DNA from 4 places in the Staphylococcus sp. M0911 genome. Region 4 is predicted to be linked to each of the others. Evidence: riboswitches for the same ligand, from Rfam matches in the RefSeq annotation. Region 4 holds a riboswitch; each other region holds the start of a gene.
The links. Region 4 has a riboswitch for S-adenosylmethionine ahead of ssp1_RS09140 (methionine ABC transporter ATP-binding protein). Riboswitches for the same ligand answer to the same signal wherever they lie in the genome.
Positions count from the first base shown of each region.

Region 1: another riboswitch for S-adenosylmethionine. It lies ahead of metK (methionine adenosyltransferase); the one in region 4 lies ahead of ssp1_RS09140 (methionine ABC transporter ATP-binding protein).
Region 2: another riboswitch for S-adenosylmethionine. It lies ahead of ssp1_RS02885 (Na+/H+ antiporter NhaC family protein); the one in region 4 lies ahead of ssp1_RS09140 (methionine ABC transporter ATP-binding protein).
Region 3: another riboswitch for S-adenosylmethionine. It lies ahead of metX (homoserine O-acetyltransferase MetX); the one in region 4 lies ahead of ssp1_RS09140 (methionine ABC transporter ATP-binding protein).

Region 1 covers NZ_CP022881.1:1,018,132-1,026,458, forward strand. The annotation lists gene menE (o-succinylbenzoate--CoA ligase) at 1-703, shown strand, start outside; gene menC (o-succinylbenzoate synthase) at 690-1,703, shown strand; gene yidD (membrane protein insertion efficiency factor YidD) at 1,687-1,926, opposite strand; gene ytkD (RNA deprotection pyrophosphohydrolase) at 1,987-2,460, shown strand; gene ssp1_RS05130 (alpha/beta hydrolase family protein) at 2,471-3,220, shown strand; gene pckA (phosphoenolpyruvate carboxykinase (ATP)) at 3,253-4,845, opposite strand; SAM riboswitch class I at 4,999-5,114, shown strand; gene metK (methionine adenosyltransferase) at 5,223-6,422, shown strand; gene ssp1_RS05145 (NERD domain-containing protein) at 6,542-7,450, shown strand; gene ssp1_RS05150 (aldo/keto reductase) at 7,602-8,327, shown strand, end outside.
Region 2 covers NZ_CP022881.1:626,002-634,328, reverse strand. The annotation lists gene ssp1_RS02905 (hypothetical protein) at 1-470, shown strand, start outside; gene ssp1_RS02900 (alpha-glucoside-specific PTS transporter subunit IIBC) at 543-2,141, opposite strand; gene ssp1_RS02895 (MurR/RpiR family transcriptional regulator) at 2,350-3,111, shown strand; gene ssp1_RS02890 (SRPBCC family protein) at 3,199-3,711, opposite strand; gene ssp1_RS02885 (Na+/H+ antiporter NhaC family protein) at 3,911-5,206, opposite strand; SAM riboswitch class I at 5,286-5,383, opposite strand; gene ssp1_RS02880 (hypothetical protein) at 5,437-6,009, opposite strand; gene ssp1_RS02875 (SDR family oxidoreductase) at 6,257-7,138, opposite strand; gene ssp1_RS02870 (amidohydrolase) at 7,229-8,327, opposite strand, start outside.
Region 3 covers NZ_CP022881.1:12,858-21,184, reverse strand. The annotation lists gene dnaB (replicative DNA helicase) at 1-915, opposite strand, end outside; gene rplI (50S ribosomal protein L9) at 947-1,393, opposite strand; gene ssp1_RS00075 (DHH family phosphoesterase) at 1,390-3,357, opposite strand; gene ssp1_RS00070 (YybS family protein) at 3,372-4,310, opposite strand; gene metX (homoserine O-acetyltransferase MetX) at 4,855-5,820, opposite strand; SAM riboswitch class I at 5,886-5,991, opposite strand; gene ssp1_RS00055 (AzlD domain-containing protein) at 6,094-6,423, opposite strand; gene ssp1_RS00050 (AzlC family ABC transporter permease) at 6,420-7,112, opposite strand; gene serS (serine--tRNA ligase) at 7,440-8,327, opposite strand, start outside.
Region 4 covers NZ_CP022881.1:1,896,007-1,904,333, reverse strand. The annotation lists gene ssp1_RS09175 (nitroreductase family protein) at 1-422, shown strand, start outside; gene ssp1_RS09170 (thioredoxin family protein) at 531-854, opposite strand; gene ssp1_RS09165 (arsenate reductase family protein) at 995-1,348, shown strand; gene gcvH (glycine cleavage system protein GcvH) at 1,525-1,905, shown strand; gene ssp1_RS09150 (toprim domain-containing protein) at 2,212-2,598, shown strand; gene ssp1_RS09145 (thioredoxin family protein) at 2,591-2,887, shown strand; SAM riboswitch class I at 2,945-3,047, shown strand; gene ssp1_RS09140 (methionine ABC transporter ATP-binding protein) at 3,138-4,163, shown strand; gene ssp1_RS09135 (methionine ABC transporter permease) at 4,156-4,851, shown strand; gene ssp1_RS09130 (MetQ/NlpA family ABC transporter substrate-binding protein) at 4,870-5,679, shown strand; gene ssp1_RS11915 (hypothetical protein) at 5,768-5,932, opposite strand; gene ssp1_RS09125 (CsbD family protein) at 6,094-6,264, shown strand; gene popT (polyprenyl-phosphate transporter PopT) at 6,319-7,179, opposite strand; gene sufC (Fe-S cluster assembly ATPase SufC) at 7,501-8,262, shown strand.

The DNA.
Region 1 (8,327 bases), 880 kb from region 4:
CGGTTTAGAAAAGCCTTATCAATTAGAAAAGATACTGTTAGGTGGCGCAAAGCTTTCTTCTAATTTAATTCAACAAGCTTTAAAGTATCGCTTGCCTATTTATAATTCGTTTGGAATGACTGAAACATGTTCACAATTTTTAACTGCGACACCAGATATGTTGGCTCAACGATATGATACAGTTGGAAAACCGAGTGATAATGTCAAAGTTAAAATTAAAGATGCTGATCAAAATGGTCACGGTGAATTACTTATAAAAGGGGAAAATGTAATGAATGGTTATTTATATCCTTCTAATTTAACAGATACCTTTGAAGATGGCTTTTTTAAAACAGGTGATATTGCTGAAATTGACGATGATGGCTTCGTTATGATTTATGATCGTCGTAAAGACTTAATCATTAGTGGTGGAGAAAATATCTATCCATATCAAATTGAATCTGTAGCTAAATATTTTCCTGAAATTGAAGACGCCGTATGTATCGGTCAAAATGACGACACATGGGGTCAAGTACCGGTACTATATTATATCGCCCAAGACTATGTTGATAAAAATGATTTACAGCAACATTTCTCCACACATTTAGCTAAATATAAAATACCTAAAGCCTTTTATGAAGTAAATGAATTACCATATACATCAACAGGTAAACTACAAAGAAATAAAGTGATGTCAAAGGAATCAAAAAATGAAGATAAATGAGTTGAAGTTTTATTTATATAGTCAGGCATTTAAATCACCTATTGTGACACCTAAAGTGTCGTTAGACAAAAGAGAATGTTTAGTTATCGAACTGATTACTGATACAGGTGATACGTATTTTGGTGAGTGCAATGCCTTTAAAACACCATGGTATGATAAGGAAACCATATCATCGGTTAAACAACAGATTGAACAGTGGTTTGTATCAATTAAAAATAAAGATGTACATTCGTTTGAAGAATGGCAGGCATTATTGAATACATTAAATCATTGTCCGGCAGCCCGCAGTACAGTTGTCATGGCGTTATATCAAATGTATTATAAACTTAAAGCATTTAAGGTTGAATATGGTGCTACCGTGAGTGGATGGAGTGATGCCCAATTTGCGACGTTAAAGCAAACACAACCTAAACGTATAAAAGTGAAATATTCAAATCAATTAATTTCTGATATTAATAAATTAAAGTCATTAGAATTTCCATTTGATATTGTCATCGATGCAAATGAGTCACTCGATATCAATCAATACCAAGAAATAAATAAAAATACTAAGCAGAACATATTATATATAGAAGAACCATTTGCTAATATTAATACCTTAAAACAGTTTGATGATGAACCTCAATTACCTATTGCTATTGATGAAAAAGCTACATCAATTGATGATATTCAGTTTATTGTTTCGCATTATCCAATTGATACGGTCGTACTCAAGCCGTTTAGATTAGGTGGCATTGACCGTGTTATCGAAACCATTGATTATCTAAAAAATAGGGGTATTAATATTGTTGTAGGTGGTATGTACGAATATGGATTGAGTCGATATTTTACTGCGATGTTATCTCAATATGGTGATTATCCTGGAGATGTGACGCCAGCAGGCTATTATTTTGAAAATGATTTTGTGGAAAATGAAGGTATTTTAAAAGAGGGAATGATTGCATTCATCCCCCCAGTAGTTGATAGAAGTAAATTAGAATGTATTAATGGTGATGTTTAGACTTATTTTTAGCAAGCGGTACTGGGTCATAGCCACCTTTATGTAGTGGATGGCATTTGAGTATGCGTCGAATGCCTAAATATAATCCTTTGAAAGCACCATGATATTGAATCGCTTCACGCGTATATTCTGAACATGTAGGATAAAAGCGACAAGTAGGTGGTGTTAATGGAGATATATAGCGTTGATAAAAATGTATCAAGGCTAGAAATATTTTTTTCATAAAAAAGCCTCCAACCAGAATTTTGAATACAGTTATTTTAACATATTATAAAGGAATGTGATGTACTTGAAGTTTTTAGATAAAGACCAAAGAGAAGTGCAGTTAACATATAAAGCGAATACAGATAATCCAACAGGTAATCACGTTCTTGCAATACCAGTATACCAAGGGAAGTTATTATTTACTCGACATAAAAATAGAGGTATTGAATTTCCTGGCGGCAAAAGAGAACATGGAGAATCAAGTATTGATGCTATCCAACGAGAATTATATGAAGAAACCGGCGCATATGTAGAAGAAATGCAGTATATTGCTCAATATACTGTGAAAACTAACGATGCCACTAGGCTCGTCAAAGATGTTTATTTTATTCAAGTTTCATCTTTAGCCAATCGAACTGACTATTTAGAAACAGATGGCCCTTGTCTTTTTACTTCTATTAAAGACATACCATATAGTGAACGTAGTTTTTTGCTACAAGATGACGCCATTTTACACTGTTTTGAAAGGGTGACTTCACTTGGACTTTATTAAAATGAAAAGAATGCCGATTGAAATAGCTACGCACCAGTTTGATGAAATCACTTATGATGTTGATCATCTAAAAGTGAAAGCACTAATGATGACACCATATAGTAAAGTTAATCGAATCGTGGTTTATTTAAGAGGCGGAAAAGGACAAGTTGGTCGGGTACGAGCAGCTCGTTTAATGCAATTTTCCAATGAGCACACACTTGTTGTAGGCCCTTATTATAGAGGTAATAATGGTAGTGAAGGTAAAGATGAGTTTTATCGAGGAGATTTAAATGATGTCACTGAACTTATACGCATATTACATTCAAAATATCCCAACGCGTTTATACATATGATTGGATTTTCTCGTGGTGGGTTGCAAGGCTTGCTAACATTTCAAGATTTACCAGTTGATAGTTATATCATTTGGGGTGGTGTTTCTGATATACATTTAATGTATGAAGAGCGTGTGGATTTAAGAGGGATGCTGAGAAGAATGGTAGGACATCCTAAAAAAGATCATGAAGCATATGAAGTTAGAGAAGCGATACAATATATTACACCGCAAAGTCCACCGATTTTAATTGTACATGGTGGTAAAGATAAACAGGTAGGTATTCATCAAGCTTATTATCTAGAACGACAATTGAAAGATATTGGTGCACCTTATGATACATGTTATCAAATGGAAGAAGGACATGTACCTCGACCATTTGCTTTGCAAGAAACTTTAACGTATATACATAAATGGATGACTCAAATAGAAACAAACAAAAAATAGCGCAGCAGATTTAAGTCTGCCGCGCTTTACTTTTATTTATTGAAAGCACCTTTGTCAGAAATATGTTCCACTTCAGGGCCGAATTTTTTGAAGTTATCTTCGAATCGTTGGATAAGATCATTTGCTTGTGCTTTATATTTTTCAGCGTCGCTCCAAGCATTAATAGGATTTAAAATAGTTTTTGGTACATCTTCGATTTCAACTGGAATATTTAAACCAAATGTTGAGTCTTTTGTAAACTCTGCATCTTTTAATTTACCTGAGATTGCTTGGTTAACCATTTGACGCGTATAGTGTAAACTAATTCTTCTACCAACACCATATTTTCCGCCAGTCCATCCAGTGTTAACTAAATACACATCAACATCATGTTTATCAATTAATTCACCTAATAGGTCTGCATAAACAGTTGGATGTAGTGGTAAGAATGGTGCGCCGAAACAAGTAGAGAATGATGGTTCTGGTTCAGTTACACCACGTTCAGTACCTGCTAATTTAGACGTGAATCCACTTAAGAAATGATACATTGCTTGATCTTTAGTTAATTTTGAAATTGGAGGAATCACACCAAATGCATCTGCAGTTAAAAAGATAATCGTATTAGGATGTGCTGCTTTTGAAGGTAATACAATATTATCAATATGATGAATAGGGTATGCCGCTCTTGTATTTTCAGTGAATTTATTATCATCGAAATCAACAGTACCATCTTCTTTAACGACTGTGTTTTCTAGGATAGTGCCGTATTCAATAGCATCATAAATTTGTGGTTCTTTTTCTTTTGAAAGATTGATCGCTTTTGCGTAGCAACCACCTTCAATGTTGAACACACCATTTTTATTCCAACCATGTTCATCGTCACCGATTAATTTTCTTTCAGGATCAGCTGATAACGTTGTTTTACCTGTACCTGATAACCCAAAGAATAATGCGACATCGCCTTTTTCTCCTACGTTAGCAGAGCAATGCATACTCATAATATCTTGCATAGGTAATAAGTAGTTCATTACTGAGAAGATACCTTTTTTCATTTCACCAGCGTATTCTGTGCCACCGATTAAAATAACCTTATGCTTAAATGATACAATGACAAACGTTTCAGTTTTCGTACCATCAACTTCAGGATCAGCTTTAAAATGTGGTGCTGATACAATCGTAAAGTTAGGTTTGATTGATTTTGCTTCTTCTTTAGATTCAGGACGAATGAACATATTATGTGCAAATAAATTATGCCATGCTAATTCGTTAATGACAGTTAATTTTAAACGTGAATCTTTATCACTACCTGCGTAGCCGTTAAACACATATAGTTCATCTTTTTTACCTAAGTAATCTAATACTTTATTATAAAGTTTTAAGAATGTTTCTTCATCGATAGGTTGATTGACGTCTCCCCAATCTACATTATCTCTATATGAAGGTTCAGTAACGATAAACTTATCTTTTGGTGAGCGACCAGTATATTTACCAGTGCTTGCGTTAATAGCGCCTAATTCAGTAAGTTCACCTTCATTATTATCTAAGATCTTATTGTAAAGTTGAGTTGTTGATAGTTGAAACTTCGTTGATGGTTTTTCTAATAATTGTTTAATTTTTGACGTTTCAGAGTATGTATCAATCGACATACTTAATCCCTCCAGATAGTTATAATGTAAGCCTTTACATTTCAATAGTATAACATATCAATTTAATTAATCCACCGTAAATTATTACTAAAATAACTTAAATCATAAATTGACATTAATTCTCTTATTAGGTAGTATTAATTTTAACGGATTCTCTTATCCTGAGTGGTGGAGGGACATGGACCCAATGAAACCCAGCAACCTCTTTTTACATATAAAAAGAAAGGTGCCAAACCGTTTGCAGACACATAATGTCTGAACGATAAGAGCGAATGGACGTATAAGAGCCTTCACTCTATCTAGGTAGTAGTAGAAGGCTCTTTTATTTAGCTCATATAAAAGAGAATTATCGTAATATATTTTAAAAGGAGCAAAACATGACTAACAATAAACGATTATTTACTTCAGAATCAGTAACTGAAGGACATCCAGATAAAATTGCTGATCAGGTATCTGATGCAATCTTAGACGAAATTCTTAAAGACGACCCTAATGCACGTGTCGCTTGTGAGACAACAGTGACAACCGGAATGGCATTAATTTCAGGTGAAATTTCAACAACGACATATGTTGACATTCCAAAAGTAGTAAGAGAGACAATTAAAGATATTGGTTATACACGTGCCAAATATGGTTATGATTCACAAACAATGGCGGTTTTAACTGCAATTGATGAACAATCACCAGATATCGCTCAAGGTGTTGATACAGCATTAGAATACCGTGATGATATTTCTGAAGAAGAAATTGAAGCAACTGGTGCAGGTGACCAAGGATTAATGTTTGGCTATGCTACAAACGAAACAGATACTTATATGCCGTTACCTATTTTCTTATCTCATCAATTAGCGAAACGTCTATCAGATGTACGTAAAGATGACATTATAGATTATTTACGTCCAGATGGTAAGGTTCAAGTCACTGTAGAATATGATGAAAATGATAAACCTAAACGCATTGATACTATTGTTGTATCAACACAACACGCTGAAGATAAATCGTTAGAAGAAATTCAAAACGATATTAAAAAACATGTCATTTATCCAACTGTTCCAGAATCATTAATGGATGATAAGACGAAATTCTATATTAATCCTACAGGACGTTTTGTAATCGGTGGACCACAAGGGGATGCTGGATTAACAGGACGTAAGATTATTGTAGATACGTACGGAGGTTATGCACGCCATGGTGGTGGTTGCTTCAGTGGTAAGGATCCAACTAAAGTAGACCGTTCTGCCGCTTATGCTGCAAGATATGTAGCGAAGAATATTGTTGCTGCAGAATTAGCTGAACAATGTGAAGTACAACTTGCTTATGCTATTGGTGTAGCTGAACCAGTATCTATAGCTATTGATACGTTCGGGACAGGTAAAGTGTCTGAGTCTGAATTAGTAGAAGCAGTTAGAGCAAACTTTGATTTAAGACCAGCTGGTATCATTAAAATGTTAGATTTAAAACAACCTATTTATAAACAAACTGCTGCATACGGTCATTTTGGACGTACTGACGTATTATTACCATGGGAAAAATTGGATAAAGTCAACGTTTTAAAAGATACGATTAACAAGGCTTAAACAAAATAGCATGTGAGATGTTTGAAATATAATAAGATAAATTGCGACAAGATGTCGAAAATGTCTTGATTATGTTTTATAATTAATTGTATTGATCATATAAAAGGAGCGTTGATGTGATGAGTTTATCTTCACCTATTGGTATAGGGTTAATTGTTGCAGTAGTTATTGCAATTATCTTTTTTGTACTATTTTTAATTGCATTAAATAGTAAGAAAAAGATTAAGCAACAAACAGAAGAAGAATACCAACAAAAAGAACAAAGTATAAAGGCATCTCATGAAGAAGCTTTGGAAAAAGAACGTATTGAGAATAAAAAGACAGTTACGAAACAAAAAGAAGATTATGAAGCTACAGTAAATAGTAAAGAAAGAGAAATTGATGCATTAAAGCTATTTTCTAAAAACCATAGTGAATATGTAACTGATATGCGATTAATTGGTATTCGTGAGCGTTTAGTCAATGAAAAACGTATTCGTCCTGAAGATATGCATATCATGGCTAATATTTTCTTACCGACAAATGAATTAAATAAGATTGAAAGAATTAGTCATCTCGTTCTTACACGTACTGGATTATATATTATTGATTCTCAATTATTAAAAGGTCATGTATATAATGGTATTAGTGGCGCTCAATTTTCTGAGCTACCAACAATGGAACAAGTATTTAATACGTTGGAATTAGATAAAGGAACGCCTCAAACATTAGTACTTGATCAAAATAGTGACGAAAAATCATTATCATTTATAAACTATTCAGATGAGATTCAACAAATACAGAATGTAGCTGGTGACTTACAAAGTAAATTAAATACTAAGTATACACCAACATCTATTCTTTACTTTAACCCTAAAAATGAAGGAGATGTTACTATTTCTAATTATGCTCAAAATAGTAATGTCAAAGTATTAGTTGGACCTGAACAACTAGATGAATTCTTTAACAAATTTGTATTCCATGGACGTATTCAATATAATGTCGATGATTTACAACAAATCATGGAACAAATCGAATCATTTAATTAAATATCAACGAAGCTAGTAGGGATTTTATCTCTACTAGCTTTTTTAGTTTTGAGCACAGATATTGAAATTTATATGACTTATGTTTAATCTGAGTTTTATCTACTTTCATAGGGTATAGAATATTGAAATTGTATTTAAGGAGTGGGAATGTATGGATAATATTAAATTTTATAATGGTCATACGATGCCGAAAGTTGGTCTAGGTACATTTAGAGTTGAAAATAATGATGATTGTACAAAAGCTGTTAAATACGCAATTGAAAATGGATATAGAAGTATCGATACAGCAAAGGTATATGGTAATGAAGAAAAGGTAGGACAAGGTATTAAAGAAGGGCTTGAATCTGCAGGCTTAAAACGTGAGGATTTATTTATTACCTCAAAATTATGGTTAGAAGATTATGGTAGAGAAAATGTTGAACAAGCCTACGAAAATAGTTTGAAAAGGTTAGATTTAGATTATCTAGATTTGTATTTAATGCATTGGCCGGGTACGAATGAAGCCCTAATGATAGATACATGGCAAGGTATGGAAGATTTATATAAACAAGAGCGTGTTAAAAATATTGGAGTGAGTAACTTTAATGTAGATCATTTTGAAGCGTTACTAGCTCAAGTATCTATTAAGCCTGTAATTAACCAAGTTGAGTTCCATCCATACTTAACTCAAAAAGAGTTGAGACAATATTTAGATGTTCAAAATATTGTGATGGAATCTTGGTCACCATTAATGAACGCGCAAATATTAGATGATGAAGTAGTTAATCAAGTAGCACAAGAAGTTGGGCAAACGCCAGCACAAGTGATTATTAGATGGAACTATCAACATCAAGTAGTCACAATTCCTAAATCAGTAACACCTCACCGTATTGACGAA
Region 2 (8,327 bases), 1.2 Mb from region 4:
CACGCAAATCTTTAACAAAGCTTTGTAAACAACTTAAGTTTTGTGAATCATTTCAATACCAAATCTTTAAACAACAAGGTATGTACGCTTTAGAAGTCAGCTTACCTAAACAACAATTACCTTACTTTATTACCTTTTTAAGTTTTCATAACTTTACCATCTACCAAATTTTATCACCAAAGCACTTAGACGAATTACTTGATTCAGAGCGTTTGTACCAATCTGCTAAACGATTTGAATTATCTATCGATGGCTTGCAAGACGCATTTATCAAAGACAAAGTGATCGATATTATGAATATGTATATGAATCATTATGATATCAGCTATACATTAAATAAAAATTGTGCAAGTATCATTTGTCCTCCTGATATTTTTTCTAAATTACTACATACGGTAGCAACACGTAACATAGATATTCTTTCAGCAGGATATAAATCTAAGGCGATTAATAAAGCAAGAATTTCATAATTCGTCCACTTATCCAAGTATTAAACAAAAGGGATTCCGAAACTACAATGTTTCAGAATCCCTTTTATATATTTATTTTCCGTCGTTATCATATACTAAGTGTTCAAATGCTTCTCTCACTTGTGGTACAGACATACCGACTACGACTTGTACACTTTTCCCACTTTTAACTAGACCATGTGCCATTTGATTATGTGTGAAATAACTACTGTCTTCTACTTTGTTTTCATCATTAACTGTTAATCGTAAACGAGTAGTACAATTTGTAACATCTTTAATATTCTCTTTACCGCCTAGACCTTCTAAATAATAAGCTGCTTTATCATCATATTCATTTCCAGTTGATTGAGACTTTGATGCCTTGCCTTCGCCTTTTTTCTCTTTGTAATCTTGTTTAGAGAATAGTTTAACTTCTTCTTCATTTTTACGACGACCTGGTAACGGAATATCAAATTTCAATATTAAAAATCTAAATAATACATAATAAATACCTACAAATATTAAACCAATAACCACTTGAATCACATATGTCATCCAATGTTCTTTACCAAGTGGTATCCAGTTTGTAGCTAAGAAGTCTAAAACACCACCGCCCATGTTACCTACTAATCCAAAACCATACATGATTGTATCCATTGTTGCTGCAAGTAATGCGTGCAATACGAATAAATATGGTGCAATAAATAAGAATGTAAATTCTAATGGTTCTGTAATACCTGCGACTACAGCTGTAAGTGTTGCCGGTATTAATAATGCAGCCACTTTTTTTCGATTCTCTTTTGGTGTTGTGGAATACATTGCCAATGCAATACCTAAACAACCGAATACTTTTCCGTTACCTTGTAACATAAATCCGTACGGGAATTGTTCTTTTAATGGCTTACTACTCTCTGCAAATTGATTTAAATGTTGCAACCATTCCGCTTTAAGTCCATGATTGACAACGACAGGGCCCACTTCAATAGGTGCATAAATGAAATGATGTAAACCGGTTGGAATCAATACTCTTTCTAAGAAATGATATAACCACACACCTACATATCCTGATCCGATAATAAAGTGTTGTACTGACGCAATACCATGTTGAACTGTAGGCCATACCACACAAGTAATTGCCGCGACAGGTAACATCACAAAGAACGAAATCGTCACTACAAATGTTAATCCTTGGAATACGCCTAACATTTCTGGGAGACGTTTACTATAATAACGATTATGAATCCATGTAATAATCCCTGAAATAATAATTCCACCTAAAATATTGGTATCTAATGTTTCTATACCAGCAATTGCTTTTAGGCCAGTAACATTTTCAACACCTTTTTCTAAATTGGCACCAAATGTATGTGGCCATTGTGTTAATATCGCATTAATAAATGTATTAAACATTAAATAGCCCATTAATGCAGCTAGTGCTGCGTGGCCTGGTGCTTTTTTAGCTAAAGATAGTGGCAACCCTACTACAAATACAATTTCCATGTGGTTAAATATAACCCAACCACCAGACTCTATCACTGACCAAAATTTAAACCAAAATGTATGTTGGTCTGCTAAACCACCCATAATAGTTGGATTTTTGAATAATGTTGCAAACCCCAGTACAATCCCAAAGAAAGCAAACATCAAGACAGGTACAATCATTGCACTACCAAAACGTTTGATTGCATTCATTATAATAACCTCCATATCCCAATTTCTTTCTGTTCCACATTGAAAATGAGTTTAAATCATTCCTTTCAATGTCATATCTTATTTCTAATATATAGTAAACGCTTACATAACCACAACGTCATTGACGCATTTTGAAAGTATTTTGTATAATCAGATTATGTTTTCTTATGATGAAAATTTTTTCAACACTAATAAATGAGGTGTCGTCATGTTTCTAGATGAACGTGTGAATGCGAACTTTAATCAACTTAATGACAATGATTTACAAATTGCGAATTTCGTTAATACCCATGTTGATTTATGTAAAAATTTAAAAATTCAAGACTTGGCACAACATACACATGCTTCAAACGCTACAATACATCGCTTTACACGAAAATTAGGATTTGATGGTTATAGCGACTTCAAATCATTTTTAAAATTTGAAAGTGAAAAGAAAAATCAATTACCTTCTGACTCTATCGAATCATTTAGACAGGAAATTGAAAATACATTTAATTATTTAGATCGTATAGATTATGAGCTACTAACTAATAAAATGAATGATGCCGGAACGATATATTTATATGGAACGGGTAGAGCTCAAATCAATGTGGCTGAAGAAGCACAAAGAATATTATTAACAATGCATAAAAACATCATTATTCTTTATGATGAACACGAATTAAAAATGGTCTTAAACAAAACCGTACCGCAAGACCTTTTCTTTATCATTTCGCTATCTGGTGAAACTTATCAATTAAAAGAAGTAACACAGCTATTGCAATTGAGACAAAAATATTTTATCTCAGTCACAACGATGAAAGATAATACGTTAGCCCAACAAGCAAATTATAATGTGTATGTATCTAGTAATACATTCTATTTAAATGATGGCACTGATTATTCAAGTTTTATTAGTTATCATATTTTCTTTGAAACACTGCTCAGAAAATATAATGAACGGAAAGAAAAAGGTGAACTCAAATAATCATTTTGTCTATAAAGATAAAAAGCCAGTAAATGAACTTTCTTAAATTCATTTACTGGCTTATATATTACTATTGATTAATTCAAATTAATTATTTTTCTGTTCTTCAATTTCTTCTAATACTGCATTCATTTTGTCAAACATAAGTTCAAATCCATGCGCAGTTGAATCATGGTATTCTTTCTTTTTCTGTTTGTATTCAAGATTGGTTAATCTTCTTTCACGTTCCATATATGATTGATAATAGAAGAACATTTGGGTGCCACCTGATTCACGTTCGAAGAATTCTACTTCTATAATATCCTCCTCGTTACTTAAGCCTGGCATACCTATTGTCATTTTAATAAATTCATCCATGACTAATTCTTCGTATGTACCTTCGATAATATTTTGTTTACCATTTCTACTATCAACGATACGATACTTACCACCTTCTTGGACATCAGCTTCAAATGATTTATTCGTACGTTTCGACGTCATAAACCATTGTTTGAGAATATCTTCTTTCGTCCAAGCTTCATAAATTGTTTCTGGTGAATATTTTAATAAACGTTCAATATCAATTTCTACATATTCATTTTCCACATTATACTTTGCCACTTTCAGTCACCTACTTTCACTCTTAATACTATTTTAACGTATTTGTTCAAACTTCCAAACATTTATACATTAAAAAAGATTGCGCTTCTACACATTTAGTCTAGTTTACCATTAAAACACTGACTTGAAACATTTTCTCTGTATTGTTCTATTTATCAATTAAAAAACCGAGACTAAATCGTCTCAGTTTATAATCGTTTTATGCTTTGTTTTTTAATTTTGGATAACCAATTAAAATAGCAATCAATCCGCATACACCAAGCATGATAGGATAAATACTATAAGGAACGAGTAAGAATGGTGAGATGCCCGCTACTCCTGCAGCTGAAATCACTTGAGGACTATATGGTAATAAGCCTTGGAAACACCCACCAAATATATCTAAAATACTAGCTGATTTACGTGGATCAACATCATATTCATCTGCAATATTTTTAGCTAATGGTCCTGACATAATGATTGAAATAGTATTATTAGCTGTTGCAATATCTGCCACACTTACTAAACTGGCAATGCCTATTTCAGCTCCTCGTTTAGATTTCACGCGACCTCTGACTACATTTAACAACCAATCTATACCGCCATTATGTTGAATAAGTCCTACTAAACCACCAATTAATAAGGCAATCATAGCAATATCTTCCATACCTATAATTCCTTTAGATACAGCACTTAGTAATCCTTTCCAACCAAATGAGCCATCAATAAGGCCAATGACTCCAGATAAAACTGTCCCACCAATAAGGACGATAATCACATTGACACCAACTAGCGCTAGTATCAACACCAATAAATACGGAATGACTTTAACTAATTGGAAATCATAACTTTTAGAATGATCCATGGAAATTCCATTTGTTAGGAAAAATAGTACAACTATGGTTAATATCGCACCTGGCAAAACAATTCTAAAGTTTACTTTAAATTTATCTTTCATCTTCGTATGTTGTGTACGTACAGCCGCTATCGTAGTATCAGAAATCATAGAAAGATTATCTCCAAACATAGCGCCACCAACAACTGTAGCCATAGCTAAAGCTGCAGATACATCTGTAGCTTGTGCAAATCCAAATCCTACCGGTGCAATTGCTGCTACTGTACCTACTGATGTTCCCATTGAAATGGAAACAAACATACAAATGATAAATAAACCGACTATAATTAAGTTTTCAGGAATAAGTGACAACCCTAAATTTACAGTTGAAGTCACGCCACCCATTTTCTCTGTCGTCGTTGAAAAAGCGCCTGCTAAAATAAAGATAAGCATCATTAAAATAATATTTGAATGACCTGCACCTTTAGTAAACACTTCAACTTTAGTAGCAAATTTTTCTTTGCGATTCATCAACAAAGCAACGATTACCGTAATCGTTATCGCAACATTTAAAGGCATTGTCGTGAAATCACCTGATATGATACCTACACCTAAAAATAACAACATAAATAATAATAACGGAAATAACGCCCAAGCATTACCCTTTTTTGTTTCTTTCATTATTAGACCTACTTCCTTAAATAAAAAAATACCTCTTTACTTTATAATAAAGAAAAGAGGTCCATCTACAACGATTATCCCCTTATCTTCAAACCTAGATAGGTTACTGGAATTGGCACATGATTCAATGTTGCCGAAGCTTCACAGGGCCAGTCCCTCCACTTCTCTTGATAAGTGATTCATATTTAACGTTTACGTTACAAGATAATTCCTACGACGTCAATCATAAATTATAACTTCGTCGTAAAATATTTTTCATAAATAATTAATGCAACAGCAACTACGAATAATATTGCAATAGCTATACCAAAGGCGACCCACCATTTTAAATAAAGTGATACCATCATTAAAATAATAGAAATGATTGTCATACTAATTATCAGTATTTTTAATTGTTGTTCACGTTGTTTAGAGATGACTTTATAATCTCGATGGTTTTTCCTTTGCGTATCATCTTCAATTTGTAATTTAGTTTCTATATAAAAAACAAACGTCATAGTTACCAATACAATTAAGAAAGTAATCCATGTATAATTTTGTTGAAATAATATCATCATAAAAAATACAATCCATAAACAACCGATAATAATACCTAATAACCGGTCGATTGTTTTATTAATCCATATGATATGATTTTTAATATTTTTATTAACAAAATACAGATTTTTTAATGCATTGGTTAAAGCAAATAAAAGTAATAAAATGATTAAAAACCATTGATTCGTAGTAAATAATGAAAATACAACTATAGCGATTATACCTATTATGAACGGAGCAATCCTTATAAACGTATCTTTCACCATGTTATTATCTCCTTTAGATATAAGATTTCTATTGCAATTTGTCGTATAAATTACCTATCCCTTAGATATATCTGTATTCTTTAATTAAATTCCATTCTTTAAAAAGGTTAATAATTTTATATTTTTATTTTACATTAAACATATTTTTATTCCAAATTCATAATAAAATTGGATATAGTTATCATATAATTTGTCACAAAAAAATGGTCGATAAAGTATTAACACTTTATCGACCAACTGCTATTCATTAGTTAATTTGAATGCCGCCTGTCACACCGAAGACTTGTCCGGTTGTATAACTTGATTCTTCAGATGCTAAAAGTACATATGTTCCTGATAGTTCAACAGGTTGACCTGCACGGCCAAGTGGTGTATTTTTACCGAATTTCGGAATATTACGTTGTGGTTGTCCACCAGTAATTTGTAAAGGTGACCAAAATGGTCCTGGTGCCACACAATTGACACGAATACCTTTTGCGCCAAGCTCTTCTGATAAACTTTTCGTCAATGAGATAATGGCAGCTTTTGAAGCGGCATAGTCGTGTAAGATAGGGCTTGGATTATATCCTTGAACAGATGACGTTGTAGTAATTGATGCCCCAGGTTGTAAATACTCTAATGCTTTTTGTACTGTCCAAAATATTGGATATACATTGGTTTCAAATGTCTCTTTAAATGATTGAGTATCAAATCCTCGAATATCATCATGGTATTGTTGATGTCCAGCGACTAATGTTACATTATCAAGTCCACCAAGCTGTTGATGTGCTTCTTCGACCATGTCATAGTTAAATTGTTCATCACGTATATCACCAGGTATTAGCACTGCTTTTTGTCCCGCTTCTTCAATCACTTGTTTAACGTCTTGTGCGTCTTTGTCTTCACTTGGAAGATAATTAATCGCAACATCTGCGCCTTCTTTAGCATAAGCAATAGCTGCTGCGCGTCCAATGGCAGAATCGCCACCTGTGACTAACATTTTATATCCTTTTAATCGCCCGTGTCCGACGTATGATGTCTCACCACAATCGGGTTCAGGTGTTAATTGACTTTGCAAGCCTGGAAGTGGCTGCTCTTGTTTTTCATAGTCTGTTGATTTGAATTTATTTCTAGGATCTTGTGCTGACATTTTAAATTCATCTCCTCAATTTGTATATGTTGTCATATACCCAAGGTTATCCAGATGTTAATCATATTATCTTTATACAATGTATAGTGACTATTGATTCAGAAGACGTTTCGCCAGTGTCACAAAATAAGTTGGCACTTTTTCTAAAATACGCTCATCTGGATCATATAAAGGATGATGTAAGTCATACTCACTATTAGATCCTATGAATGCAAATACACCAGGATACGTTTCTGTATAACCTGAAAAGTCTTCACCAATCGTTAATGGTAAATCCATCATTGAGACATGATAACCGATATCTTTTGCTACTTCTATCGCCATATCAGTTAATTCATCATCATTAATTACTGTTCCAGGAAGTCGTGTATATCGGCAATCTACCTGTATATTAAATGTTCGTGCTAAACCATCAGCAATATCATTCATTCGTTGTTCGATATATGCTCTATGTTCTGGTTTAAATGAACGGACAGTCCCTTGTACATAGGCTTGATCGGCAATGACATTCCATGTATTTCCACATGAAATTTCACCAATAGTAACAACTGCATTATCAAAAGCAGATAAATTTCTACTTACAATCGTTTGTAAACTATTAATCAGTTGACCTAAAGCAACGGTTGGGTCATTACCCTGTTCTGGTTTAGCAGCATGTGCCCCTTTTCCTTTAATCTCAAATTCGAAGCGATCTACAGCAGACGTAATAGGCCCTTTCTTTATAGCAAAGTCACCAATGTCCATCGTTGGATAATTATGGAATCCTAATACTGCTTTCACACCATCTAATGCCCTTGTATCTACTACCTTTTTAGCTCCATGACCTAGCTCTTCAGCCGCTTGGAATATGATTCTCACTCGACCATTTAATTCACTCTCTTGGGCTTTCAATTGTGTTGCAACCCCTAATATACTTGCCATATGAATATCATGACCACACGCATGCATGACACCTTGATTGGTTGATGTAAATTCATGTTCAACTTGCTCATTGATAGGTAGTGCGTCTATATCAGTTCTAATCGCAATCATTTGGTCCCCTTGTCCAATTTCTGCAATTAATCCTGTATCTAACGGTAAATCTAAAATTTTTATATCATGTGCTTCTAATATACGTTTAAGTCGTTGCGTAGTTTCATATTCTTCCTCTGATATTTCAGGGAATTGGTGAAATGTACGTCGCCAATTC
Region 3 (8,327 bases), 560 kb from region 4:
TTTAGATCGTAAGTCATTGATTCGAATACCTGGCGTATCATCAATAAATATTTTTGTTCGAGATAGTTTACCAACTGCAATCGTGAATCGGTTCCAATCCTCTTCGGTCATTGTACCGGTTCTTAATCGGTTTGAGTCAACGTTACCTGAACTACATATCATACGTGTTGCTAATTGGTCTGCACCCATCTCAAGAGAGAAGATACCTACTGTATATAAATCCTCATGTGTCGCTACCTTTTGGGCAATATTAAGTGCGAAGGCAGTCTTACCAACAGATGGTCGTGCAGCTAAAATGATTAAGTCATTTCGGTTAAAACCTGCTGTCATTTGGTCTAAATCTCTATAACCTGTTGGAATACCCGGTGTTTGACCACTATTTTGATCGAGTTCCTCAGCAGTTTCATACACTTGTCCTAATACATCTCGAATATCTTTAAAACCATCGCTCTCACGTGTTGATGATAGCTCTAAAATACGTCGTTCTGCATCACTCAAGATCGTATCTAATTCTAACTCATCATTGTATCCGTCATTGGCGATACTATCAGCAGTCTGTATTAACTTACGTTTAAGCGCATGCTTAAATACGATATCAGTATAATATTGAACATTTCTTGTTGTAGGAACATTAGTAGATAATTCTGCAAGGTATTGCGGGCCACCCGCTTCACTCAAACTTCCTTCAGTCGTTAATTGATCCATTAACGTCACTACATCAATTTCTTTATTATCTTCATTTAAGTGCATCATCGCACGGAAAATATGTTGATGGGCGCCTCTATAAAATGACTCAGGAAGTAACACTTCCTGAGTTGTATTAATTAATTCCGGATCAATAATAATGGCACCTAAGACAGATTGTTCGGCTTCATTGCTATGTGGCATTTGATTTTGCTCGTACATACTATCCATTATTGATTACACCTCTATTTTCAATCCATCTTTATTGTTCTACTGTATGCACACGAATAGTACCTTCAACTTCTTTATCTAATTTAACAGGTACGTTTGTATAACCTAATGTGTGGATACCTTGTGGTAAATCCATTTTACGTTTATCTAATTTAATGTCATGTTGATCTTTAAGGGCTTGGGCAATTTGTTTCGTACTTACTGAACCAAATAATTTACCGCCTTCACCTGTTTTAGCAGATACTTCAACTTCGATGTTAGCTAATTTTTCTTTTAATGCTTTTGCATCATCAATTTCTTGTTGTCTGTCTGCTTCAGCACGTTTATTTTGTTGTTCTAATTGTTTTAAGTTACCAGGTGTAGCTTCAACGGCGTAATTATTTTTTAATAAGAAGTTATTTGCATAACCTACTGGTACGTCTTTAACTTCGCCTTTTTTACCTTTACCTTTAACATCTTGTGTGAAAATTACTTTCATGCGTCTTCACTCCTACTCATTTGTTCTGTTATTGCTTGTTGTAATTGTACGATGGCGTCTTCCACTGAGACACCTTTTAATTGTGTCGCTGCATTCGTCAAGTGACCCCCGCCACCTAGGGCTTCCATTGTTAATTGTACATTAACTGAACCTAATGAACGGGCTGAGATACCGACTAGGTTGTCTTCACGTTTGGCAACGACATATGAAGCTTCTATACCTTCTAAACTTAACAACTCATCGGCTGCTTGTGCAACTGTAACAGGATGATAAATTTTATCGTCTGAGCCATGTGCAATGGCAACACCGTTATCTTGTACTTCGACTGTTCTAATTAATTCAGAACGATTAATGTACGTATCCACATCATCTTTTAAGAAGTGTTGTGTAAGAATAGTATCGGCACCATGCGCTCGTAAATAACTTGCGGCATCGAACGTTCTTGAACCCGTACGTAATGTGAAGTTTCTTGTATCAACAATAATACCTGCATACATAACAGTAGATTCAAGACGTGTTAAACGCTGTTCAGTTGGTTGATATTCTAGCAACTCTGTGACAAGTTCGGCTGTTGAACTTGCATAAGGTTCCATATAAACCAGTAGTGGATTTGAGATAAAGCTTTCACCACGTCTATGATGGTCAATTACCACTTTACGATTTGCTTTGTTTAAGACATTTTCATCTAGAACCATTTCTGGTTTATGCGTATCAACGACAACAACCGTTGTTTTAGATGTCATCATATCCCATGCATCGTCAGATGTAATAAATCGTTCTTTAAGTTCTGGTTTCTTATCAATTTCATCCATGACACGACGTAATGTTGGATCGATATCAGATTCATTCAACACAACATATGCTTCTAGATTATTCATTAAAGCGAATCTAGACACACCGATGGCTGCACCAATGGCATCTAAGTCAGGTCGTTTATGTCCCATTACGATGACTTTATCGCCTTCGGTTAAGATATCTTTTAATGCGTGTGAGATAACACGTGCTCTTACACGTGTACGTTTTTCCATAGGGTCAGTCTTACCACCGTAGAAACGTACGTTGCCGTTCATGTTTTTAATAGCGACTTGGTCACCACCACGACCTAGTGCTAAGTCTAGACCTGATTGTGATAATTCACCTAAGTCGATAAGATTTTCAGTACCTTCACCGACACCAATACTTAATGTCAATTGTGCTCGGTAACCAACACTTTTCTCACGTAATTGACTTAAAATGTTGAAATTTGAGTCTTCGATTTCCGCTAAGATCTTTTGATTTAAATAGGCTACGAATTGGTCTGAATTATAACGTTTGAAATAAATATTATATTCTGATGCCCAACGACTAATCACACGTGTAACCATTGAGTTAATTTCAGAACGTTGTGTGTCATTCATGTTTTGCGTAATTTCATCGTAGTTATCTAAGAATAATGTTGCAATAATGGGTTTTGAATCTTCATATAATTGGTTCGTTTGCACTTCATCTGTAATATCGAAGAAGTATAAGCAATGTTCATTGCTTGAATAACGTACTCTATAATGATAATTTTCATGTTCAATCTCTACTTCTTGAACTTTCTCCAATTGCTTTAAGATATTAGGAAATATTTCGTTTACCGATTCTGAAATAACATTAGTTGTTAAATGTTCAGACATAAATTGGTTAACCCATTCAATATGGTCGTTCTCATCTAACACAATCATCCCGATCGGTAAGTGTTTAATCGCCTTATTACTACTTGTTGTAATATGACCACTTAAACCATCCACATAACTGTCCATTTTCATAAAAGCTTGTCTTAGCAAGAATCCACTAGCAATAATCATTACTAGTAATATTCCTGCAGCTATGCCTGCCACGATTTGGTTAAATATAAACCAAACGATGACTAATGCTATAGCAGTCAGTACCATTATGATAAATGGTATGAGCAAAGCTTTTTTAGTGGATTGACGGTTCATTCTTCCACCTCTCATCACTTTTTATTATTATTGTTCATTAGTTGTTTTAAATTGATACATAAATCGATGACACCTAATAACCCTACAATGTGAGTCATTGGCGTTAATAATGTCCCTATAACCATTAATATGATAGTTACTACATTCGGTAGTCGCTTCGCTTTTCCGAAGAAATGTATCACGCTCATCCCTTGAATGTACATCACTAATGATAACACAACTTCAAAGTTTAAGACGATACTCTGGAACGTACTTGGTTGGGTCGCAAACATTACACAAAGTAAATCAATAATATAGATTGTTAATAGCGTACGATTCATTTGCCAAGCGAATAGCGGCTTAAATATTGGCGTAGCTACTTTGAATTTGCGCAGGATTGGAAATGTTATGATCAGATTAATTAAAACGAAAAGAAAAACGATAATAATGAGATAACTAGGGAGTTGGACCGTCATTTGGCGGATACTTTCTTCAAGCATCTGTCTGTAATCAGCATCTGCTCCACTTGTTAATAACATGTTATGAACGGTTTCTTTAACAGGGTTAACTAATGCGGCTGCTCTTGGGATTTTATCAAATACTTGTAATAACATGAATCCTATCAATGTCATTAAACTTAGAGATACCGTTGTTACATATAAAATTCTTTCTTTTGTTGCTCTTTCCTTAAGTAATTGTCCAATGATTAAACTCGTTAAAATCACTAAAACCATTATACTTAAGACGAATGTATTACCTAATAATGTTGTAATTATAACTGTTACTAAGGCACTAATTCCAAATGACTGAATAGATTTGTTCCATAATACGACACCTGGGATTGTTGCAAATAAACATAAAATTAAGCCGAGAATAGGTAATACATGTGTTACTAAAGCGACTATCACTAATGCTAATGTACCTATCATAGTTGCTTTAGGTTGTATTTTTGAAAACACACACGCCACTCCCATACTTTTTTGACTATAATTACCATTTTAACCTCTTTGAAAAAAATAAACAATAAAGTACTACTGGTATTTATGTCGGTCAATTCCAGCAGTACTTTAGAGTGAAATAATCTATAGTTTTTACAAATTTTTAATTAAAATTCATTACGATAAACCTTTTAAAAGCAAGCATAGTAATATGAAAATCAAATCATTATTAATAGTAGAATTGGAAATATTACAATTAAATTAACTAGATTAATAAAACTACTTTTTAAAACAAATTCTTTCTTAGTTAGTAAATACATAATTAAGGAAAATATAAATAAAACACAACTAATAAAAAGGAAATATCTACATATATCTAATCCCTTTTCAGATAGATTATTGAAGTTGAATATTATTAATGATGCTATAACTATATAATTCAATGCATTTAATATAATTATCAATTGTTTCATCTCATAGCCACCTATTTAATTTCTCGATTTGTATTCTCTTTATATACTATACTTTTAACATCGATATTCAACCTTATAAAATTAACATTAGAACATGGTTTTAGTCATTATCGTCGAATATGTTTCGCATTTAAAAAGTGATATAAATTAGGCGCCCAATCTTCAAAGTTAAGTAAGAAACCATCGTGACCCACGTTATCTGGTACAAAGAAGTGTCTGTGATATTTAAAGCGTTGCCCTGTCGCTAATACTTGATCATCTGGATACAACAAATCATCTATGAATCCCATCGTTAATACCTTTGTGTCTAATGATTTAAACACTTCATCAACATCATCTCTACCTCTATCAATATTATGACTATCTAAGACGTCCAGCAGTGTTAAATAACATGATAAATCAAATGATTCTTTGAACTTATTACCTTGATGTTGTTGATAACTAACTACCTCTTCAGGCGTGAAGCGTTGATCATAACTTTTAGAAGAACGATAAGTTAAGAATCCTAATTGACGGGCAATACTTAAACCTTCTTTACCACCGATATGAATAGCTTGCCTAGCAATCTCATTAAAGGCACAACTGTACGATGAGGTTTTATCTGTAGCAGCAAGTATGACCGCTTTATCCACTTGGAATCGTCGGTTATAAAGTAATTCTAGTGCTTGCATACCTCCTAGACTACCACCGATTAAAATATCTATTTTATTAAATCCTAGTGCTTCTATCCCCTTCTCAAGTGCACGTACGATATCTCTTAATGTTAAATGATCTGGAAAATGTGGGTCATTATGCTTTGAACTTGAACCAAATGGACTCCCTATCACGTTGAATGTTAAAAATTGATAATCATTAATAGGTATATATCCGCCATCAATAATTTCACGCCACCAACCTGGATGTTCATCTGTACCATATGTAAGATGATTGCCAGTTAGTGCATGGCAAACTAATGCTAATGGTTGTCCAGGATAACCTACATGTTCATATGTTAATTTTAAATTTTGTATCGTTTCTCCTGACTCTGTCGTAAAATGGCCTAATTCTAATGTATCAACTGTATAATTCGACATATATGAATCCATCCTCCTTTAAATAAAAAAGCTTCTTACTCTATGAAAAGTAAGAAGCGGTTCAGTACTTATCATTCGAGTGCTCGTTGGTTTTAGCACCGTACTCGTATTCTTTGTAGCCGGTTGCTGAAGCGTCTATGGGCCAAGTCCCTCAACTTCTCTGAATAAGATTTTATGATTAAGTTTTGAATAAATACATTAATTATCTAAATTTTCTAACTACTTAAATTTTAACTAACTCATTTGCGAAATTCAATATATAGACCTTGATTTCTATAGAAAGAATCTCAACAGAGCGATAAATGCAATACCACCTAAAATCGTCCAGGTTAGACTTCTCGTATAGATGGCTAATAATATAGTTGGTATTAATGCAATAATGAATGGCACATTGAGTGTATAGCCTACACTACCCTCATGTTGTTGAATCAAACCGTCCAAGACGAGTGCTGTAAAAAGTGTAATTGGAATAAAGGATAACCATCGAATCAAAACGTCAGGTAAATTCACTCGTGAAATCATCATAAATGGAATCACTCTGACTAAAATCGTAACAATACCACATAGAATAATAATGATTAACATATGTTGATCTGTCATCATCTGTCCATCACCACCCCTAATGTAGAAGCGACAACCGCAGATATAATAATCGCTACATATGAAGGCATAACAAAGCTTAACGTTAACATCATCACAATGACACATAGAATAAGCACGAGATAGATGTTGATCTTAGACTTTTTAACAGATTCAAATTGAGCAATACCTAAAAATACAAACATAGCCGTAATCGCAAAATCTAATCCTAACATCTCTGGATTCGAAATATATTTGCCGAATATAGCACCAACTACACAAGAAAAGGTCCAAAACAAATATGCTGTAATGTTTAAACCGTGCAACCAACGATCATTAATAGGTTCTCCTTTTACATAAGGTGTGATGGCTACACCAAACGTTTCATCGGTCACTAAAGAACCAAGTCCAATTCGATTCCATAAACTATAAGACTTAAAATTAGGTGCTAACGTCATACTTAATAAAAACATACGTGAATTAACAATAAACGTTGTCAACACTATCGCTGTTATCGGTGTTCCAGCTATGACTAACGCACATATAATAAATTGCGCCGCACCAGCATAAATAATTAAACAAAGTAATATAATTTCTAATAAACTAAACTTTTGAGATGCAGCAACAATACCGAATGAAATACCAACACCTGCATATCCTAATAATGTTGGAATACATTCTTTAACACCTTGTCTAAATGTGAGATGGGTCATCTTGCCTCCCCTTTCTAGTACCAAATGCATTTACGTTTAAATAATAAACTCAAGTCTAATATACAATGATGAAAACGGCAATCACTTTAGACGTCGGTATGTGTGACGTAAGACAACCCTCATTTTAAAAACGTCGTAAATACAGCGTTTATAATATGACAGAATTTTCCGTAAACAATTAGACCCTCCTCTATTTTTGCATCTAAATTTTACTTAATGACCCTCCCCTACCCTCTTACTTTTGATTATTCGCATAAAAAATACGCGGCAATGATGGCTCTTCATTACCGCGCATTGTATAGCTTATTTATTCGCTAACAATCTAAATTATTTAGTTGGCTTTTGAATATGAGTTTTACCACCCATGAATGGTACTAAGGCTTCAGGGATTGTTACTGTACCATCTTCATTTTGGTAGTTCTCAACGATTGCTGCGAATGTACGACCTACAGCTAAACCACTACCGTTTAACGTATGCGCTAATTCAGGTTTAGCTGCATTATCACGTTTGAAACGGATATTGGCACGTCGTGCTTGGAAGTCAGTACAGTTTGAACATGAACTGATTTCTTTGTAGTCGTTATAGCTTGGTAACCATACTTCTAAGTCGTATGTTTTACTAGCACTGAAACCAATGTCTCCAGTACATAAGATAACACGACGATATGGTAATCCTAATTCTTCTAAGATCGCTTCAGCGTTTGTAGTCATTTCTTCTAAAGCATCCCAAGAATCTTCAGGTTTTTCAAAGCGTACCATTTCAACTTTGTCGAATTGGTGTAAACGAATTAAACCTCTTGTATCTCTACCAGCTGAACCCGCTTCACTACGGAAACATGCAGATTGTCCAGTGAATTTTTCAGGTAAGACACCTGGTTGGATGATTTCATCACGATAGAAGTTTGTTAAAGGTACTTCAGCAGTTGGAATTGTATATAATCCTTCTTTTTCCACTTTAAATAAATCTTCTTCGAATTTAGGTAATTGACCAGTACCATACATTGTATCAGCGTTAACTAATTGAGGTACCATCATTTCAGTGTAACCATGTTGTGTTGTATGTTTCGTAATCATGTAGTTCATTAATGCACGTTCTAATTGTGCACCGTCTCTTGTTAGATAAACGAAACGTGCACCAGAAATTTTAGCGGCACGATCGAAGTCAGCCATTTTAAGATCTTCTACGATATCCCAGTGTGCTTTCGCTTCGAAATC
Region 4 (8,327 bases):
ATGGTATGAGAGAACCTTGGCGAGTTGTACATGTTGCTAAAGATAGATTAGGAAATATGAGTGAAGATATTACACGCTTTGCTTTCCCAAATAGTCCTGAAAAGCGAGCAGATCATTATGATAAAGTGACGAAATTAGGCGGTATGTTGTTGTTGATTATGAAAGCTGATCCAAGACAACGTCAAAATAGAGAAAATTACTTTGCATTCGGTGCATTTGCCCAAAATTTAATGTTATTACTTTATGAAGCGGGTATCGGTACATGTTGGAAATCGCCTGCATATATTTTTGAACCTAAAATACGTAAAGCATTAAATATTGAAGATGATGAAATTTTAGCAGGATTCTTATATCTTACCGATTTAGAAGAACCAATGACAAAAGCTAAACGTAAGAATAGAGATTTAATCTCAGAGTATTAAAGTGATTATATAGAGTTATAATCAAATAAGGTCGAGACCATAACTAAGTCATAAACCATAAAGTGGTTACTTATGATACTTAATTAGTGTCTCGACCATTTTTGTATATTATTTATTGAATGTTTCGTCTAAGAATGATTCTACTTGTTCAGGTGATTTAGCTTTTGCTGAGTGTAAATGAGCTAACTTTTCACCATTTTTAAATACTAAAATACTTGGAATACCCATAACATCATTTTCAGCAGTTACATCTTCTAATTCATCACGATTAACAGTATACCATTCATAATCTTTATATTTTTCAACGATAGGGTCTATCCACATATCCATTGCTTTACAATCAGGGCACCAGCCTGCTTCGAATTTGACGATGACAGGTTGATCGTTTTGGACAGTGTTGTTAAATTGTTCAGTTGTTTTAATACTTTCCATTTATAAAAGCTCCTTTGAAAAAGTTTAGTAAATTTATTATAACGGATGGAAATACTTAAATAAAAAAATAAGCTTAAAAAGTAGAGCGTTTTCTAAAATAACATGATATATTGGATTTAAGAGATAAAGGAGGCAAATCGATGATTAAATTTTACCAATATGCTAATTGTACAACTTGCAAAAAAGCAGCTAAATTTTTAGATGAATACGGTGTAAGTTATGAACCTATTGATATCGTTCAACATACACCTACGAAAAATGAATTTAAAGAAATAGTAGATAAAACTGGTGTAGATACTAAAAAATTATTTAATACGCACGGTGCCAAATATCGTGAATTAGATTTAAAAAATAAATTAAATGACTTATCAGACGAAGAACGTTTTGAATTACTTGCTTCAGATGGCATGTTAGTGAAACGTCCGTTAGCTATATTAGGTGATAAGATTACATTAGGCTTTAAAGAAGAAGAATATAAAAATACTTGGTTATAAAAGTAGATTGTTTCAAATTATAAAAAGTGAACTTTCATTTTAATAAAGTTATAAAAATAGCAATTTACATTTTTAAACCCGAATATTTTAAGGTTTAAAATTTTTAGATAATAGTTGATTGATAATTGCGGGTATGGCATCATTAAAATGTACTTAAAATTAGGAGGGGATTTATCGTGGCAGTACCAAACGAATTTAAATACTCTAAAGAACACGAATGGGTTAAAGTTGAAGGAAATGTAGCGACAATTGGTATTACTGAATATGCTCAAAATGAGTTAGGTGATATCGTATTCGTTGAATTACCTGAAACTGATGATGAATTAAACGAAGGCGACACTTTCGGTAGTGTTGAATCTGTAAAAACTGTATCTGAATTATATGCACCAATTACTGGTAAAGTAGTTGAAGTTAATGAAGAATTAGAAGATAGTCCTGAATTTGTAAACGAATCACCATATGAAAAAGCATGGATGGTTAAAGTAGAAATTAGCGACGAAAGCCAAATTGACGAATTATTATCAGCAGATCAATATTCAGAAATGATTGGCGAATAATATTAGTAAACTCCTCGATCTCGTATCAAGGAGTTTTTTTAGTGTTTTTTAAATCTTTAGATTTTGGAAACACTTATGCCATTGCGAAAGCAAAGGCGACCCGAATGCAAGGAATATATAAGCAAGAGTACATACAATTTGATGAACTTAGATTAAAAAACATTTATGACATTTGTAAAAATGATATTAACAGTGTAATAAAATGGTTAATTCATTTTAAGTTTTTGCAGTATATGTTTTATAAGCAGAATCCTCGTGGAAATGAATAGTGATAGTTAATTTTCGATTTTTAAAGGGTGAATACTTATGACTATTGTGAACAAAGTAATCATTGTTGAAGGTAAATCTGATAAAAAACGAGTGCAGCAAGTCATCGCAGAACCGGTAAGTATTATCTGTACGCATGGTACTATGAGTATAGATAAGATCGATGATATGATAGAATCACTTTATGGTAAACAAGTTTTCGTCTTAGCTGATTCAGATGACGAAGGGGATCGAATTAGAAAATGGTTCAAACGATATTTAAGTGAGTCTGAACATATTTTTGTAGATAAAACATTTTGCGAAGTGGCAAACTGTCCTAAAAATTATTTAGCACATGTACTTACCAAACATGGATTTAATTGCAAGAAAGAGAAATCCCTTATACCTAATTTAAAAACTGAAAGGTTAGTTTTAGTGAATGAGTAAATCTATAGAAATAGACGATGTGACAGAAAATTTTGGAGAAGAAAAACATCTTATTTTCGGGTATACGCCAACATGTGGAACGTGTAAAGTGTCTGAAAGAATGTTGGATATAGCAAATGAAATCTTGAAACTCCCCGTTAAGAAAATCGATATGAACTTTCATCCGAAATTTAGTGAAACACATCAAATTATGTCAGTACCAGTATTAATGTTAATGAATAAGGATAAAGAAGTGAAAAGGTTGTATGCATTTAGGTCTGTTCCTTATTTGTTAGAAAATTTAAAATAATTATTGACGAATCTCTACCGTGATGGTAGGATTAAATAAAATTAAATCATGCAAACACTCTTATCGAGAGAGGTGGAGGGATGTGCCCTACGAAGCCCGGCAACCGTCTTATATAGAAATGGTGCCAATTCACATAAAGGTAAACTTTAGAAGATGAGAGAAAGATATTTTAAAATGCTTTCTCAAACAGTCTAAAGTTTTGAGGAAGCATTTTTTAATTTGTATTAGTTATAAACAAGGAGGCATTAACGTGATTGAGTTAAAACAAATCGTGAAACGATATCATACGAAAAATAAAGACGTACTCGCTGTAGATCACGTTGATTTAAACATTCAATCCGGTTCCATTTTTGGGGTGATTGGTTTTTCTGGAGCAGGTAAGAGTACTTTAATTAGAATGTTTAATAATTTAGAAGCACCCACTTCTGGAGAAGTTATTATTGATGGAGATAATATAAGTCAATTATCGAAGTCAGATTTACGTAAGAAACGCCAAAAAGTAAGTATGATTTTCCAACATTTTAATTTACTATGGTCGAGAACAGTTCTTAAAAATATTACATTCCCACTAGAAATTGCAGGCTTATCTAGAGGAGAAGCTAAACGTAAGGCCAATGAATTAATAGAACTTGTAGGGTTGAAAGGTCGAGAAAATGCATATCCATCTGAGTTGTCTGGTGGACAAAAACAAAGAGTGGGTATTGCTAGAGCATTAGCCAATGATCCGACAGTATTGCTTTGTGATGAAGCAACGAGTGCACTTGATCCTCAAACTACAGATGAAATTTTAGACTTATTATTAAAAATACGTGAGCAACAAAATTTAACAATCGTGTTAATCACGCATGAAATGCAAGTCATTCGCCGAATATGTGATGAAGTTGCAGTTATGGAAAACGGACGAGTGATAGAACAAGGTCAAGTAAGCCAGGTATTTGAAAATCCACAACACGAGGTAACACGACGATTTGTAAAAGATGATTTAAATGAGGATTTTGAAGAGTCATTAGATGCATTAGAACCATTAGATAACAATGCATACATAGTTCGATTAAACTTTAACGGTGAAAATACAACTCAACCGATTATATCGTACATTACGAAAACACATCAGATTGAAGTCAACATTTTGGAAGCTGACATTAAGAATACAAGAAATGGTACGTTAGGATTTTTAGTCGTCCATATACCTTTTATAAGTTCTGAAAATTTTGAAGATTTCAAAAATAATCTTCATGAGAAACATGTGAATGTGGAGGTGTTAAGACATGGGTAAGTCAGTTGGAGAAATACTCCAAGAAATGATTACAATGCCAAACGTCCAATGGCCAGAAGTTTGGCAAGCCATTGTTGAAACACTTTATATGACTGTTGTATCAACAATATTTGCTTTTATATTTGGATTGATTTTAGGTGTTTTATTATTTTTATCAGCTAAGAGTCATTCGAAAGTTGCAAGAATTTTTTATTCAATTGTTTCATTTATAGTGAACTTATTTAGAGCGATACCGTTCATCATTTTAATCCTTTTATTAATACCATTTACAAGTGTTGTATTAGGTACAATAAGTGGTCCAACAGGTGCATTGCCTGCCTTAATCATAGGTGCAGCGCCATTCTATGCTAGATTAGTAGAAATTGCTTTCAAAGAAATAGATAAAGGGGTAATTGAAGCAGCATGGTCTATGGGTGCTAATACTTGGACTGTAGTAAGAAAAGTATTACTACCTGAAGCAATGCCGGCGTTAGTATCAGGCTTGACAGTAACAGCAATTGCATTAGTAGGATCTACAGCAATTGCCGGCGTTATTGGTGCGGGTGGTTTAGGTAACTTAGCATACTTAACTGGTTTCACTCGAAATCAAAATGACGTTATTTTAGTTTCAACAGTTTTCATCTTAATTATTGTATTCATCATCCAATTTATTGGTGATTGGGTTACAAATAAAATTGATAAACGCTAAAGAAAAGGGGATAAATCAATGAAGAAAATTTTAGGTATTTTATTATTACTATCTTTAACCGTAGCATTAGCAGCATGTGGAGGTAAGGATGATGACAAGACGATTAAAGTCGGAGCTTCACCTGCACCACACGCAGAAATTCTAGAAAAAGCCAAACCATTATTAGAGAAAAAAGGTTATAAATTAGATATTCAAACAATCAATGACTATACAACGCCTAACAAATTATTAGATAAAGGTGAATTAGATGCCAACTTCTTCCAACACACACCTTACTTAAAAACTGAAAGTAAAGAAAAAGGATACAAAATTGAGTCAGCTGGTGACGTAGAATTAGAACCAATGGCAGTTTACTCTAAAAAATACAAAAGTTTAAAAGATTTACCTAAAGGCGCAACAGTATACGTATCTAACAACCCTGCAGAACAAGGTCGTTTCCTTAAATTCTTCGTGGATGAAGGATTAATTAAAATTAAAAAAGGTGTTAAAATTGAAGATGCAAAATTCAGTGACATCACTGAAAATAAAAAAGATATCAAATTTAATAACAAACAATCAGCAGAATTCTTGCCTAAAATCTATCAAAAACAAGATGCAGATGCAGTGATTATTAACTCAAACTATGCTATTGATCAAAAATTAAATCCTAAAAAAGATTCAATCGCATATGAAAAAGCTAAAGATAATCCATATGCTAACTTAATCGCAGTTAAAGATGGACATAAAGATGATAAGAAAATTAAAGAATTAATGAAAGTTTTACGTTCAAAAGAAATTAAAGACTACATTAATAAAAAATATGATGGTGCCGTTGTGCCAGCAGAATAATGATTGAAACAGTAAAATCCTCAAGACGAAAATGCTTGAGGATTTTTGTATATTTAAATGTTGATTCAATCCATAGTTATCCAATAGCTCATTTTAATATGTTATAAAATAACAATATTAATGAAGCAATGAGTAGAAGTACAGAAGGTAACATGGCATTATGATTAGGCTTAGTGAATTGATTTTTAATAATTAAAATTAAAGATATTAATATTAATAAAGTTGCTAATAAATGAATGATCAATACTAACATTAAACCACTCCTTTCTTGCAAGCATAACATAATGAAAAAGGCATTATTTTCATAATAAACACTCAATTAATATAAATTTTTTGATAATAAATGTTTATATAGTACGAATAGTGGTATAAATTAATCATAATAACTTACAAAATAAATTCTAGGAGGAATTCATCATGGCTGAAGATAAATTCGAACAAGCAAAAGGTAATGTAAAAGAAACTGTAGGTAACGTAACTGATAATGAAAACCTTGAAAAAGAAGGTAAAGAAGATAAAGCTTCTGGTAAAGTTAAAGAAGCAGTAAATAACGTTATCGACAAAGTAAAAGGTAACAAAGAATAATTAATAAATAATCAAAAGGCTCTCATACACCAAAGTGTTTGAGAGCCTTTCTTTTTATATTTGTTCTTCATTTTTAGCAGTTATTTGTCCTAAGACATAGCTAACGATAAAGCCAATAATTAAAGTGACAATTGAAATGATCCATGTCAAAGCGGAATGAGGTAAACCTGGATAGACGGCAAATATAGATCCAATAACGAAGCCTATAATTAATGCAAATGTCATGGTTGTATGATGATGTAACAAGTATTGGATTAATTTACTTGAAACTAAGAATCCAGTTAGGATACCTAAACCTACAATTAAAAGTATGGGTAAAGCGTTGAAATTAAATTTTACTAATTCAGATATAGCAAACATTACAGTACCATAAGCACCAAATATAAGTAACATAAATGAACCAGAGATTCCTGGTAAGAGCATTGCACTAGAAGCGCATATACCTGCAATATAATATTTAATAATAAGACTAGTAGATAAAGATAATGTTTCTCCTGTGTGCTTGTCTCCACCATTAAGTAAAGTCATAATCACTAATATTGCGATGCCAACCAAAACTACAATGTAATGCTTTGCTTTGAAAGTAGATTTAAAACGTGACACTTTAAGAAGGTAAGGAATAATACCGATGATTAAACCAGTAAAAAAGAACATCGTTGGAATTTCATGTGTACTAAGTAAATAGTTAAATAGATTACTTAATATACCGATTGCTAAAAGCATTCCTATTATAATAGGTAATAAAAATTTCAAACTAGGCCAAAATCTTCTAGAAAATAAGCCACTGATGGAACTAATAAAACCATCATAAATGCCAAGTAAAAGTGCTATAGTACCACCACTAACACCAGGTACTAAATCACTCGTACCCATACCAAAACCTTTTAATACATTAATCCATTTAAAGTTTTTCATTAATGTCTCCTTTCTTAACCCTAAAAGGTTAAAGTGTATAATAACATAATTCATTGGTTTGGGTTAAATAAAACAACTATTTGTCTAAAAAGTGTCTATTGAGAAAGATGCATATTTCGTTATCATTTGAAATAACTAAAAACAATAGATGAAAATCGTTTTTTGAAAAGAATAACTCTAATTTACGGTTTTAAAAAGTTTATATTCTCCTGTAAGTACGTTATAATGAACAGGATTGAAAATTCCAAAGGCTTTTTGACTACAGATTAAAATTATTATAAACTAGTTAAGAAAACTTTATATTTTATGGAGGGAATATAAATGTCATCAACATTAGAAATTAAAGACCTACACGTGTCTATTGACGATAAAGAAATTTTAAAAGGTGTTAATTTAACAATTAATACTGGGGAAATTCATGCCATTATGGGACCAAATGGTACTGGTAAATCAACGTTATCATCTGCAATTATGGGTCATCCAAGCTATGAGGTAACACAAGGTGAAGTGTTACTTGATGGTGTTAACATTTTAGAATTAGAAGTTGATGAAAGAGCTAAAGCAGGATTATTCTTAGCAATGCAATATCCTTCTGAAATTACAGGTGTTACTAACGCTGATTTCATGCGTTCAGCAATCAATGCTAAACGTGAAGAAGGACAAGAAATCAACTTAATGCAATTTATTAAAAAATTAGATAAAGAAATGGATTTCTTAGATATTGACCAAGATATGGCACAACGTTATCTAAATGAAGGTTTCTCAGGCGGAGAGAAAAAACGTAATGAAATCCTACAATTGATGATGTTAGAACCTAAATTTGCAATTTTAGATGAAATTGACTCAGGTTTAGATATCGATGCGTTAAAAGTAGTATCTAAAGGTATTAATCAAATGCGTGGAGAAGATTTCGGTGCATTAATGATTACTCACTATCAACGTTTATTAAATTATATTACACCAGACAAAGTACATGTTATGTATGGAGGTAAAGTAGTTAAATCTGGTGGACCAGAGTTAGCGAAACGCCTTGAAGAAGAAGGTTACGAATGGGTTAAAGAAGAATTTGGTGCAGCTGAATAATCGATATTGATACATCGATTGTAAGCTCGTTGAGATGTTCGTATAAATGATGAAACTGAACATTG